3 regions of the Mesorhizobium sp. M8A.F.Ca.ET.165.01.1.1 genome follow, and region 2 is predicted to be linked to each of the others. Evidence: predicted binding sites of a transcription regulator. Region 2 holds the regulator's gene; each other region holds the start of a gene.
The links. Region 2 encodes PhoB, which activates phosphate uptake and scavenging genes when phosphate is short. Its sites were predicted from a motif close to TGTCATNNANCTGTCAT; they were not measured.
Positions count from the first base shown of each region.

Region 1: phnC (phosphonate ABC transporter ATP-binding protein) is a predicted target of PhoB. The motif match lies at 2,029-2,045, and genes of this name have one in related genera.
Region 3: EN808_RS32305 (PhoX family phosphatase) is a predicted target of PhoB. The motif match lies at 1,878-1,894, and genes of this name have one in related genera.

Region 1 covers NZ_SRTH01000001.1:220,121-224,474, forward strand. Annotated here, with positions in the region: gene phnE (phosphonate ABC transporter, permease protein PhnE) at 1-18, opposite strand, end outside; gene phnD (phosphonate ABC transporter substrate-binding protein) at 74-982, opposite strand; gene phnC (phosphonate ABC transporter ATP-binding protein) at 1,093-1,950, opposite strand; gene EN808_RS01125 (DUF1868 domain-containing protein) at 2,080-2,790, opposite strand; gene EN808_RS01130 (DapH/DapD/GlmU-related protein) at 2,937-3,554, opposite strand; gene phnL (phosphonate C-P lyase system protein PhnL) at 3,551-4,258, opposite strand.
Region 2 covers NZ_SRTH01000012.1:171,987-176,340, reverse strand. Annotated here, with positions in the region: gene EN808_RS26490 (ROK family protein) at 1-955, shown strand, start outside; gene phoB (phosphate regulon transcriptional regulator PhoB) at 1,221-1,910, opposite strand; gene phoU (phosphate signaling complex protein PhoU) at 1,929-2,636, opposite strand; gene pstB (phosphate ABC transporter ATP-binding protein PstB) at 2,662-3,465, opposite strand; gene pstA (phosphate ABC transporter permease PstA) at 3,462-4,313, opposite strand; gene pstC (phosphate ABC transporter permease subunit PstC) at 4,317-4,354, opposite strand, start outside.
Region 3 covers NZ_SRTH01000022.1:40,644-44,997, reverse strand. Annotated here, with positions in the region: gene EN808_RS32305 (PhoX family phosphatase) at 1-1,816, opposite strand, end outside; gene EN808_RS36575 (hypothetical protein) at 2,093-2,578, shown strand; gene EN808_RS32300 (response regulator transcription factor) at 2,771-3,433, opposite strand; gene EN808_RS32295 (sensor histidine kinase) at 3,430-4,354, opposite strand, start outside.

The DNA of each region.
Region 1 (4,354 bases), on a different contig from region 2:
TGTCACGGAAAGGGTCATGATCGGAGATGCAAAAAGGGCGGTGTTTTGAACACCGCCCCTTCCGATTTCACCGTTAGCCGCCGATGGCTGCCTTACGGGCTTCGACGATGACGTTGTAGAAGTCGGGCTTCACCGGAACGTAGCCGGTAAAATCGCCGCCTTCGACGCCTTCGAAGCAAGCCTTGTCCTTCTTGGGCAGATCAGTGAAGAAGGCGGTCAGCTTGGCGGTCATGTCGTCGCCGAGCGCGGTGCGCACGACCAGCGGGCCGTTCGGGATCAGGCCCGAGCGCCAGACTTCGACGAAGTCGTTGGGGTCGACGGCGCCCTTGGCGACTTCCTTGTGGAAAGTGCCGGAGGTGTAGCCGTTCTTGAAGTCGCCGATGCCCGAGGAATCGTCAACCGCGACGTCGACCTTGCCATCACGCACGGCCAGAACGTTGTTTTCGTGGCCGCCATTGAACTGGGTCGAAGCGAAGAAGGTCTCGTTCGAAGCGCCGGTGTCCTTCGGAATCTGGGTCAGCGGGATCAAATAGCCGGAAGTCGAATCCGGATCGGCATAGCCAAGCTTCTTGTCCTTGGCCGACTTGATGTCGGTGATCCCCGAGGTCTTCAGCGCCAGGCCGATCGAATAATAGCCGGTGGCGCCGTCGGTCTGTTTGGTGGTGAGGATCGGGGTGACGGCTTTCGGGTCCTTCAGGACAACGCTGGCATAGCCGGAGGCGCCGAGTTCGGCGAAGTCGAGCGTGCCGCCGAGCAGGCCCTGGATGACGCCGTCATAGTCGGCGGCGGGAAACAGCGAAACCTTCTCGAAGCCGAACTCGGTCTTCAGGTGGTCGGCCAGGCACTGGTAGTTGCGCAGCCGGTCGGTTTCGTTTTCGCCGCCGAGAATGCCGACGCGAAATTCCTTCATGTCGGCGGCGTGGGCAATGCTGGTGGCCATGGCGAGCACCGAAACGGCGCCGAAAACCATCTTCCTGAACATTGATGTCTCTCCTGTAAGTTCCGGCCCCGCGCCGGCAGCGTTCTTGATCTTGACAAGTGCCCTTGACGCGGGCGGACGATCCAGGCGCTCGCTACTGGCCCGTAACGGGCTCAGTATCCCGGGAATGCGGGTTCGAGCGGTCCGGCGGATGCGGCGATTTTCTGCTTGAAGGCAGCGCTGGTGGAGGTGATGGTCTCCGATATCTCGCCGCCATTGCTGTCGGCGCCGTAGACAAGACGCACAGCTTCGCGGTTGAGCTCTTCGGGCGGCCCGTCGAAGACGACCTTGCCGGCGGCCATGCCGATGATGCGGTTGCAATAGGTGCGGGCGGTATCGAGCGTATGAAGATTGGTGACGACGGTTATGCCTTCGCGCAGATTGATGTCCTGCAACGAATCCATCACCACCTTGGCATTGAGCGGGTCGAGCGAGGCGATCGGCTCGTCGGCCAGGATCACCCTGGGCTGCTGCATCATGGCGCGGGCGATGGCGACCCGCTGCTGCTGTCCGCCCGACAGGGTGCCGGCGGGCTGAAGTGCGGTGCGGGCGATGTCGAGCCGCTCGAGCGCGGCGACCGCTTCCGCGCACTCGGCGCGCGAAAACATGCCGAGAAGGTTGGACAGGGTCGAACGGTGGTTCAATTTGCCGAGCAGTACGTTGGTCAGCACGTCGAGGCGCGGCACCAGGTTGAATTGCTGGAAGATCATGGCGCAGTCGCGCTGCCAGCGGCGCAGCGGCGACCCGCGCAACCGGGAAACCTCGGCGCCGTCAAAAAAAATCGACCCCTGGCTGGGGTCGACAAGACGGTTGATCATGCGAAGCAGAGTTGATTTGCCCGCGCCCGAACGACCAATGACACCAACCATCTGCCCCTGCGGGATCGAGATGTTGACGTCGCTGACGGCGGTGTTCTTGCCAAATCGTCGGCTGACACCGCGGATTTCGAGCGTGGCAGAGCTTGCTGACATGGGCTGGTTCCAGTCCGGTCCATATTGATCGTCAGGCACTCGCCTAACGCAGCCACATGAACCTGCCATGTCGCCAGCATGTCAGTTTTGTTACGCTCCACAGATACGACGGCCGCGTCCTGCTGGCGATCAGCCGAGCACCAGCAATTCCTCGAAATGCTTCATGTCGCGGAATGCGCAGAAGGCGGGCGGCTTGATCTCGATCACCGGGGCCTCCCGGCCGAAAAGCGCCAGGCTCTCATCGAACAGCGCCTGCCAGGCAGCAGCCCTGTCGTCGGCGAGACGCTGGATCTGATAGGCGAAGGTGATGTGGAAGACGTAGGCGTCATGGTCGGGGTGCCGGTAGCCGAACGGCACAGCCAGTGCATCGCGCCATGCACGCATGATGCGCACATCCTCGTCGGTCGCGCCGGCAACGGTGAGGCCGCTCGGCACGATCTCGACCACCTTGATATTGAACGGGCCGGCGCCCTCGAAACCTCTCAGGCGCTCCAGATAGAGGCGGGTCATGGCGTCGATGCCGGTGTCGAGCGGAACGTCGCGCGGCCAGAAGGGCAAGCGGCGGCGATATTCGATGATGCCCTGGAACAGCGTCATGTGCAGGCTGGAAACCGGCGTGAAGGCGAGGCGGTCGGCGTCCGGCATCGCCATCATCCGATCGCGCACAGCAAGCACAACGGCTTCCGATGGTGAGCCGCTGACCAGATGGCTGACGACGGTATTGCCGGGTTCGATCAGGAAATTGCCGGAAGTGTCATAACGCGTGCCGAGATGTGTCGGCGGCATCGGATTGGAGCCGGCAAAGAATCCAGCGAGCGAGGGTCTGACAGTGTCGGGCATGGAGATCTCCTTGGGAGATGGCGTCCTGTCCGAGTCCTGTGTCAGGGATATGAACAGGACCGCCATATGACGATGATGTGAGCGGCTATGTCTCTTCACCTGACACAATTCCAGGAAAACCGGTTCTCCCTTTTCCTGGAATTGTCCTATCCCTCGTACTTCTCCAGGAACGCCTCGGCGGACAGTTCGCGGAAATCGTCGAGCGAGGCTCGCAGCCTGGCATGGTCCCAATCCCACCAGGCAAGCGCCTGGTAGCGTTCGGCGGTGCGGCGGTCGAAGCGCTCGCGGATCGGTTTGGCCGGCACGCCGGCGACGATGGTGTAGGGCGCGACGTCCCTGGAGACGACCGCTCCGGCGCCAACGGCGGCACCGTCGCCGACGGTCACGCCAGGCAGGACGGTCGAGCCGTGGCCGAGCCAGGTGTCGTGGCCGATGTTGACGCGCTTGGCGCGACGTTCAGCGAAGAATTCGCTCTCATGCTCGGCGTCATCCCAATAGTCCGACGCGCGGTAGGTGAAGTGGTGCAGCGTCGGCCGCCAGGTCGGATGGTTGGTGGCGTTGAGGCGCACGCTTGCCGCGATGTTGGCAAACTTGCCGATGGTCGCGCACCAGACGGCGCAGTCCTGCATCATGTAGGAATAGTCGCCGAGTTCGCTTTCCGACACCCGGCTGCGGTCGGCGATCTCGGTCCAGCGGCCGAGCGTCGAGTTGTGCACCTCCGCTGAGGGGTGGACCAGCGGCGTCTCCGACAATTTCCTGGTCATGCGGCGAGTTTTCCCGGGGCGAAGGCGGTGACGTCGATGATGCGGTCGGCCACCGCCTCGCGCACATCGTGGTCGTGGAAGATGCCGAGCAGGGCAACGCCGGCCAGCTTCTTGGCGGCGATGAGTTCGATCACCACGTCGCGGTTGGTGGCGTCGAGCGATGCGGTCGGCTCGTCGAGCAGCAGGATCGGATGCTCGGTGATGAAGCCGCGCGCGATGTTGACGCGCTGCTGCTCGCCGCCGGAGAAGGTTGCCGGCGGCAGCATCCAGAGTTTTTCCGGCAGGTTGAGCTGGGCCAGCAAGGCGCGGGCCTTGGCTCGGGCGGCCTCGCGCTGCTCGCCGCGTTCGACCAGCGGCTCGGCGACGACATCGAGAGCCGAGACGCGCGGCACGGTGCGCAGGAACTGGCTGACATAGCCGATCGTTTGCCGGCGAACGGAAAGCACGGTGCGCGGGCTGGCATGGGCGAGATCGATCAACCCGTCCTCGTGCGTGACGATGATCTGGCCTTCGTCGACGGCGTAGTTGCCGTAGAGCATCTTCAGGATTGAGCTCTTGCCGGCACCGGAGGGGCCGCCGAGCACGGTGCATTCTCCCGCCTTGATGGAGAAGGAGACGCCGGAGACGACAGGCAGTTTGATGCCGTCGCGCAGATGCATGGTGAAGCTCTTGGCGACGTCGGAGACAACGAGAGGAGTCGGCATCAGAAGGTTCTCCAATTGTCGTAGGTCGGCGGGAGGATACGGCTCTTTCTCCCCGTCACTATACGGGGAGAAATGTCCGGCAGGACAATGAGGGGC
Region 2 (4,354 bases):
CGTCGCCGTCATCGATTATGCCGGCCAGGTGGTCGCCGAGGAACAGCGCCGGCTGGACACGCTGACCATGTCGCGCGAGGCTCTGATCGGCGAATGCACGGCAATAGTGCGCCGCCGCATCGAGGACCCCGATCTCGATGTCCGCAGTGTTGCCCGCATCGCGCTGGCGATCCAGGGCATCACCGACACCGAGGCGCGTGCCATGCTGTGGTCGCCGATCACGCCGCAGACGGACATTGCCTTCGCCGACATACTCGAAGCCGAATTCGGCATCCCCGCCACCATGGAGAACGACTGCAACATGATGGCGGTGGCGTTGCGCTGGCGCGACCCTCAACGCTACCGCGACGACTTCATCGCCATCCTGCTCTCGCACGGCATCGGCATGGGCCTGGTGCTCAAGGGCGAACTGTTCACCGGCACCCATTCATCGGGCGGCGAATTCGGCCACATGATCCATCGCCCGGGCGGCGCGCTCTGCCGTTGCGGGCGGCGCGGCTGCGTCGAGGCCTATGCCGGCAACTATGCCATCTGGCGTAATGCCAGGCAGCTTGGCGAGGACGCCGAACCGGTCGCCGATGTCAGCGACGCGCAGATGCGGACACTCGCCGCGACGGCAAGGGAGAAAGACGGACCGGAGCGCGAAGCCTATCGCAAGGCGGGCGAGGCGCTGGGCTATGGGCTGGGCAGCCTGTTCGCGCTGATCGACCCGGCGCCGGTCGCCATGGTCGGTGTCAGTGCCGCCGCCTTCGATCTGATCGAGCCGGCCTTGCGCGAGGCCATCGCCCAGACCGCCGGCGGCCAGCATTCGGAATCGATTTCCTTCGACACCGAGCCGAACGAACTGCCGCTGATTCGCGAAGGCTGCGCCATGCGCGCCTTGACCTTCGTCGACCAGGAGATTTTCGCGCCGGGCGTGCAGGCGAGAGGCAGTGCTGGGAAGAGCGTGGCCTGAGCGAACGCTCCGGTGAATCACCACCAATGCTGGAGGTTGGCCGAGCGCCCTCAAGGTCGTCATCCCTGGGCGGAGCAGCCGCGAAGCGGCGTCGCGGAGACCCTGGGATCCATGCCGTGACCTCGATCGTAGAGTGCAACGGCGCAGAATTCTGCACTGCGGCGACGCGTCGAGGTCCCGGCATGGATCCTCGGGTCTGCGCCGCGTCGCTTCGCTCCTTGCTCCGCTCGTGGATGACGAAGTCAGGGGCGTAGCCGCCCTCGACCTAGTCTTCCCTGATCGCGTAGCCCGCGCCGCGGATGGTGCGGATGACGTCGGGCATGCGGCCATTGTTGACCGCCTTGCGCAGGCGACCGACATGCACGTCCACCGTGCGCTCGTCGATATAGATCGTCTCGCCCCAGACATTGTCGAGCAACTGGCTGCGCGAGAACACCCGGCCGGGATGGCGCATCATGAATTCGAGCAGCCGGAACTCGGTCGGTCCGAGCCGGATTTCGCTCTTCTTGCGATAGACCCGGTGCGATTCACGGTCGAGCACGATGTCGCCGACCTTGAGCACGCTGGACAGCACTTCCGGCTTGGCGCGACGCAGCAGCGCCTTGACCCGGGCCATGAATTCCGGCGTCGAGAACGGCTTGACCAGATAGTCGTCGGCGCCGGTCGAAAGGCCACGCACGCGGTCGCTCTCCTCACCGCGCGCCGTGAGCATGATGATCGGCAACCTCTCGGTCTCGGGCCGCATTCGCAGGCGCCGACAGAGTTCGATGCCGGAAACAGCCGGCACCATCCAGTCGAGCACCAGGAGGTCGGGCACATTCTCCTGGAGGCGGATCTCGGCTTCGTCGCCGCGCGTCACCACCTCGACCTGGTAGCCTTCCGATTCCAGATTGTAGCGGAGGAGCACGCCGAGCGGCTCCTCGTCCTCCACCACCATGATGCGTGGCGCGATCATTGGCAGATCATCCTATCGTCAAGCCGCCGGCGCCGACATCGCCGTCTCGTCCTGCTTCGGACGATTGGCGGGCAGTTGCGTTCCGGTCAGCACATAATACGCATTCTCGGCGATGTTGGTCACATGGTCGCCGATGCGCTCGAGATTCTTGGCGCAGAACAAGAGATGCGTGCAAGCCGTGATGTTGCGCGGATCCTCCATCATGTAGGTCAGCAGTTCGCGGAACACCGAGGTGTATTTGACGTCGATGCGTTCGTCGTCATTCCTGAGCTTGGCGAGGGCGGCGGCATCGCCGGCCGCATATTCCTCGACCACGCCCTGCACCTGGATCAGCACCAGCTGCGCCATGGAGTCGATCGAGTGCGACAGGTCGCGCGGCGTCGCGGTGAGACCGACGGAACCGACACGCTTGGCGATGTTCTTGGCAAGGTCGCCGATGCGCTCGAGGTCGCCCGCCATGCGGATCGAGCCGACGACATGACGCAGATCGTCGGCCATCGGCTGGCGCTTGGCGATCAGGGTGATGGCGCGGTCGTCGAGTTCGCGCTGGCGCGCATCCATGATGGCGTCGTCGGAGACGACGCGCTGTGCCAGCGCGTTGTCGGAATTCAGCAGAGCCTTGGTGGCGCCGCCGACCATCGTGCCGGCGAGATCGCCCATGTCGCTGATCAGCCTGCTGATCTGTCCGAGATCCTCATCGAAGGCTGCGACTGTGTGTTCGGCCATGATCCTGGTCCTCGTATGCGTGATATCAGCCGAAGCGGCCGGTGATGTAGTCCTGCGTGCGCTTCTCGCGAGGCGACGTGAAGATCTTCTCGGTCTTGTCGAATTCGACCAGTTCGCCCAGATACATGAACGCCGTCTGGCGCGACACGCGCGCCGCCTGCTGCATGTTGTGGGTGACGATGACGATCGTATAGTCGGCCTGCAGCTCGTCGATCAGTTCCTCGATCTTGGCGGTCGACAGCGGATCGAGCGCCGAGGCTGGTTCGTCGAGCAGGATGACTTCCGGCTTCACCGCCACGGTGCGGGCGATGCAAAGACGCTGCTGCTGGCCGCCCGACAGGCTGAGGCCGCTGGCGTTGAGCTTGTCCTTGACCTCGGTCCACAATGCCGCGCGCTTCAGCGCCTGTTCGACACGGCCGTCCATCTCGGACTTGCTGATCTTCTCGTAGAGACGGACGCCGAAAGCGATGTTCTCGTAGATCGACATCGGGAACGGCGTCGGCTTCTGGAACACCATGCCGATCTTGGTGCGCAGGAGATTGAGATCCTGCGAGCGGTCGAGGATGTTCTGGCCGTCGAGCAGCACCTGGCCGTCGGCGCTCTGCTTCGGGTAGAGCTCGTAGATGCGGTTGAAGACGCGCAGCAGCGTCGACTTCCCGCAGCCCGACGGGCCGATGAAGGCGGTGACGCTGCGCTCGGGCAGCGACAGGCTGATATCCTTCAACGCCTTCGACTGGCCGTAGTAGAAGTTGAGGTTCTTGACCTCGATCTTGGCCTTATCCACGGCCACTTCGGGCGTGTTCAACTCGGTGGACAACATCGGTTTCATCTGTCCTCTCTGCGTCCGGTAAGGCTGCGGGCGAAAATGCTCAGGCCGAGAACCGTCAGGGTGATTATGAGTGCGCCGGTCCATGCCAGTTGCTGCCATTCCTCATAGGGGCTGAGAGCGAACTGGAAGATGGTGACAGGCAGGCTGGCCATCGGCGCGTTGAGATTGCTCGACCAGAACTGGTTGTTGAGCGCGGTGAAGAGCAGCGGCGCCGTCTCGCCGGAGATGCGGGCGATGGCGAGCAATATGCCGGTGACGATGCCGGAGAGCGCGGCGCGGTAAGCGACAGATTTGATGACCACCCAGCGCGGCGCGCCGATCGCGGTGCCGGCTTCACGCAGCGCGTTCGGCACCAGGTTGAGCATGTCCTCGGTGGTGCGCACCACGACCGGAATGACCAGGATGGCCAGCGCAACGGCGCCGGCAATGGCGGAGAAATGTCCCATCGGCCGCACCATCAGCTCGTAGACGAACAGGCCGATGATGATCGATGGCGCCGACAACAGGATATCGTTGATGAAGCGCACGATGGTGGTGAGCTTGGAGAAGCGGCCGTATTCGGCCATGTAGGTACCGGCGAGCACGCCGATCGGCGTGCCGACGATCACGGCGATGATCGTCATCACCACGCTGCCGTAGATGGCATTGAGCAGGCCGCCGGCGTCGCCGGGCGGAGGCGTCATTTCGGTGAACACGGCCAGCGAGACGCCGGACAGGCCCTTGTAGAGCAGCGCGCCGAGGATAAGCGCCAGCCAGGCGAGGCCAATGCCGGCGGCGACGACGCACAGCGTCATCATCACGCCATTCCTGCGCTTGCGGCTTTGGTGAAGCGATGCGGCTGTGGACATCGGTCAGGCTCCCGTATGGGCGTCGATGCGCATCAGCATGT
Region 3 (4,354 bases), on a different contig from region 2:
GCGTAAACAGCGGGCCGCACATCTCGGCCCCGATCGGCACCCGGAAGAACAGTTTCGAGGTCGCCCGCGCCGATCCTTCCGTGTCCACCGCCCACAGGCCATCGGTGCGGCCGGTGGCCTTCGGGCCCTGGCCGTCGGTGGCGACCCACAGGCGCCCGGCCGAATCGATCGCGCAATTGTCGGGCATGCCGAACCAGCCATTGGCCGTCGTCGCGGTGGAGAAGGTGGCGCCGACATCGGCCACCGACGGGTCGCCGCATTTCAGCAGCACTTCCCACTTGCCCTTTGTGGCGGCGAAATCGCCGCCGTCCTCGACGATCTCGATGATGTGGCCGAAGGTATTCCCGGCGCGCGGGTTGGCGGCGTCGGCCTGATCGGCCTTGCGCTTGGAATTGTTGGTCAGCATGACATAGACCTTGCCGTTGCCGGCATTGGGCTGGATGTCTTCGGGCCGGTCCATCTTGGTGGCGCCAAGCAGGTCGGCGGCGCGGCGCGTCTCGATCAGCACGTCGGCCTGGCCGGCAAAGCCGTTTTCCGCCGTCAGCGGACCCTGGCCGAACACGATCGGCATCCATTCGACCGAGCCGTCCTCGGCGAATCTGGCGACATGCAGTGTGCCGTCGTCGAGCAGGTCCTTGTTGGCCGCGCGGTCTCCGGCATTGAACATGCCCTTGGTGACGAATTTGTAGACATAGTCGAAGCGCTCGTCGTCGCCGAGATAGAAGACGACGCGGCCGTCCTTGGCGACGATCGATTCGGCGCCCTCATGCTTGAAGCGGCCCATGGCGGTGCGCTTGCGCGGCACCGAATCCGGGTCGTTGACATCGACCTCGACGATCCAGCCGAAGCGGTTGGGCTCGTTCGGCTCCTTGGCCAGGTTGAAGCGGTCGTAATGCGCGCCCCATTCATAGGCGCCTTCCGGGATGCCGAGGCGCTTGTAGTTGGCGGCTTCCTTGTGGCCTTCCGGCAGCTCGCCGGAGAAATAGCCATGGATGTTCTCCTCGGCCATCACATAGGTGCCCCAGGGCGTGACGCCGCCGGCGCAGTTGTTGATCGTGCCGAGGACTTTCGTTCCGGACGGATCGGCATTGGTCTTGACGCGGTCATGGCCCGCGACCGGGCCGGACAGCGTCATCTCGGTGCTGGAGGTGATGCGGCGGTTGAGCTTGCCGTCACGCACAACCTGCCATTTGCCGCCGTCCTTGCGGATCTCGACGATGGTGCCGCCATGCGCGGCCATCTCGACATCGACCTGCTCCTTCGAGAGCGGCGCCACCTCGGCCGCCATCTTGCCGTCCTTCTCGACGATCTTGACGATGCCCGGGAACATCAGATGCGGGTTGGTGTATTCGTGGTTGACCACCAGCAGGCCATGTTCCGCCGAGCCATCGATCGCGATGTAGCCGACATAGTCGTTGTTGTAGCCGAACTGCCTGGCCTGGGCTTGTGCCGACTGCTTGGTCGGATCGAATTCCGGCGAATCGGCAAACAGCGGATCGCCCCAGCGAAGCAACACATCGGCGTCGTAGCCCGGCGCGACATGGTGCTTGTCGTCGATGCCGGCCTCCAACTCGTCGAACTTGAAGGCCGAGCTTTCCGCGGCGCGGGCATCGTCGGCGGCGATCATCGCCAGCGGGCTGACGGTGGCGGCGATCGCCGAGACGGCAAGCGAACCCTTGAGGAAGCCCCGGCGCGAAAACCGCGCGGCGATGATCTCGCCCATCGTGCGGTTTTCGCTGGGATTGTTGGCCGGGCCTTCGTTTTCCTCGAGCAGGCTGGTGCGGAATCGGGCGTCGGGGGAGCAATGTTCGGTCATGAGAGCCTCTGGCTGGATTGGCTGGAGCTTGTTGCCTGATCGACCGCCTTACAGTCGGCCGATCACATTTTCGTGACAAGGTATCGGCGCTGCCGCGGCCTCACGACACCATTTTTCACGCCGGACCTCGGACTTTAGTCCAGTCTTGCGCCTGCAAAGGTCCTGGGAGACAAACGCAACGGTCGGAGGTCGCTTCCGGTCACCACGTGTTTCGGCGATGTTGGTTGCACTGCAACGTTGGGGTGGGTGCACCGGCTCAATCGACGGAGTTCAGGGATGCACGGATCGATAACGGCCCGTTGTTGCCGGCTGGCTTTCGGATCGGCTGCGCTTCTGGCGCTGACCATCGCTCCCTATGGAATTGCCTTTCATGGCTTCGTGCCTGGAATCGAGGCCGCGACCGCGCTCGCCAAGGGTAGCGGTGGCGGCGGTGGTGGTGGCGGTGGCGGTGGAGGCGGTGGCGGCGGCAGCAATGGAAACGGCAACGGCGGCGGCAACAATGGAAACGGCAACGGAAATGGCGCTGACAACGGTGGCGGAAATTCGGGGTCCGGCAAGGGCCAGGGCGGGAAGAGCAGCCATGTCAACGCCACCACTGGCGACGAGGTCGACGTGGACGGCAACAAGATTACGGTTCACCACCCCGACGGCTTAACGGAAAAGATCGAGAACGGCCGTTTCAGGATGAAGGATGCGCTCGACCGCACGATCATCGACCGCCCGGCCACACCGGCCGACGTCAGCCGTCTCAAGGCCCTTTGAATCCTTCTGAAATCTCCGCCTTGTGAAGCTGGTCAACAGGCAACGACCAGCTTCACACGTCACCTCCGCCGCCCCCCGGCGGAGGTGACCTCGTTTTCGCGCTGTGTTCCAATGCTGCGATGACTTGGAGCAATTCCATGAAAAGTGCGTAGCGGTTTTCCCGGGAGAAGCGCGTAGCTTCGCTAAACCGCTTTATGAGAAGTCCCTCTCGCGGTCACGAAACTCGCGCATCATGAGGGCAGCCTCGGTGCGGTTCCGCACGCTGAGTTTCGACAGCACCCCCGTCATGTGGTGCTTGACGGTCTTCTCCTGCAGCTCCAGGCGCAAGGCAACTTCCTTGTTGCTCAGTCCTTCCGCCACCAGCCGCAGGATTTCGGTCTGTCGGCCGGTGAGTTGCCGCAGCCGGTCCGCCACGCCGTTGGTGGGCTGCAGGGACTGCACATCGGAAAGCAGCCGGGCCGACAACATCGGCGAAAGATAGCTTTCGCCGGCCGCCACGTTGCGCAGGATATCGGCAAGCGAGCGCGATCCGACTCCTTTGAGGATATAGCCGTGCACCCCCGCGTTCAGGGCCTTGGTCACGTCGGCATTGGCCTCCGAAACGGTCAGCATGACGATCTTCTGGGCGGGATGGTCGGCAAGGATGCTTGCAACCGCGGCCAGGCCGCCGCCGGGCATGGAAATGTCGAGCAGCAATATGTCGGGCTGCACGGTCGAGGCGATGCGTTCCGCGTCCTGCGCGGTAGCCCCTTCTCCGACCACCTCGAAGCCTCCGATCTCCGAAAGGCTGCGTGTCACACCCTCGCGGAAGAGAGGATGGTCGTCGACAATGGCGATGCGGATGGCGCCCATCATGCTTGCTCCTCGACCGAAAGACGGATCATCAATTTCGTGCCCTTCGGCCCCGTCAGGGTTTCGAACTGTCCGCCAATGCTTTCAACCCGCTCCCTGAGGCCGGCCAGCCCCAACCCTTCGGCCCGGGCCGGATCGAAGCCCGGCCCGCCATCCGACACTTCGACGAAAAGCCGGCCATTTTTCATTCCCGCACGCACCGCCTGATCCTTGCCCCGCCCGTGGCGGTAGGCATTGTTCAGCCCCTCCTGCACGAAGCGATAGATGCTGATCTTTTCAGAAGCGCCGGGCTCGGGCAAATGTTTGGGCAGCGTAAGCGTCACCGACGTGCCCGTCCGGCGCTCATGCTCCTCGACGGCCAGCCGCAACACGTCCGCCGCCGCCGCCGTTTCTATCTGCGGCAGCACCAGGCCGGTGCAGATGCCGCGTATCTCGCGCATCGCGTCCTCCAGCGTCTTGCGAATCATGGCGACCTCGGTCGAGCGGCCTTCGCTGCCATGGCCGTCGCCGGTAAACACCGGGCTGTCCATGCGCAGCGCCGCCAGGGCCACCAGCTGGGCAGGGCCGTCATGCAGGTCGGCGCCGATCCGGCGCAGGTATCGTTCGTTGAGCGCCGTGGCGCGGCGGGATGCCCGCTGCACGCGCTGCCGCAAGGCGCTGTTCTGCGTCACCAGGCCCTGCAGTTCCGACACCTGGCGGCGCAGCGCCCCGCGCTGGTCGTCGATGGTGCGGCTGGCGCGCAGGACGATGCCCGACAGAAGCAGGAATGCCGTCAAGGTGGTGCCAGCCACGATCAGCCAGCTCGACAGCAGGGCGGAAGCCAGGGTGGCCTTGAAATCGCCGGCGAGCTCGTAGAATTCGGTGACGGCGACCACGTCGCCGGACCAGGGTTCGCGCACCGGATTGTAGATTTCGAGCAACGGC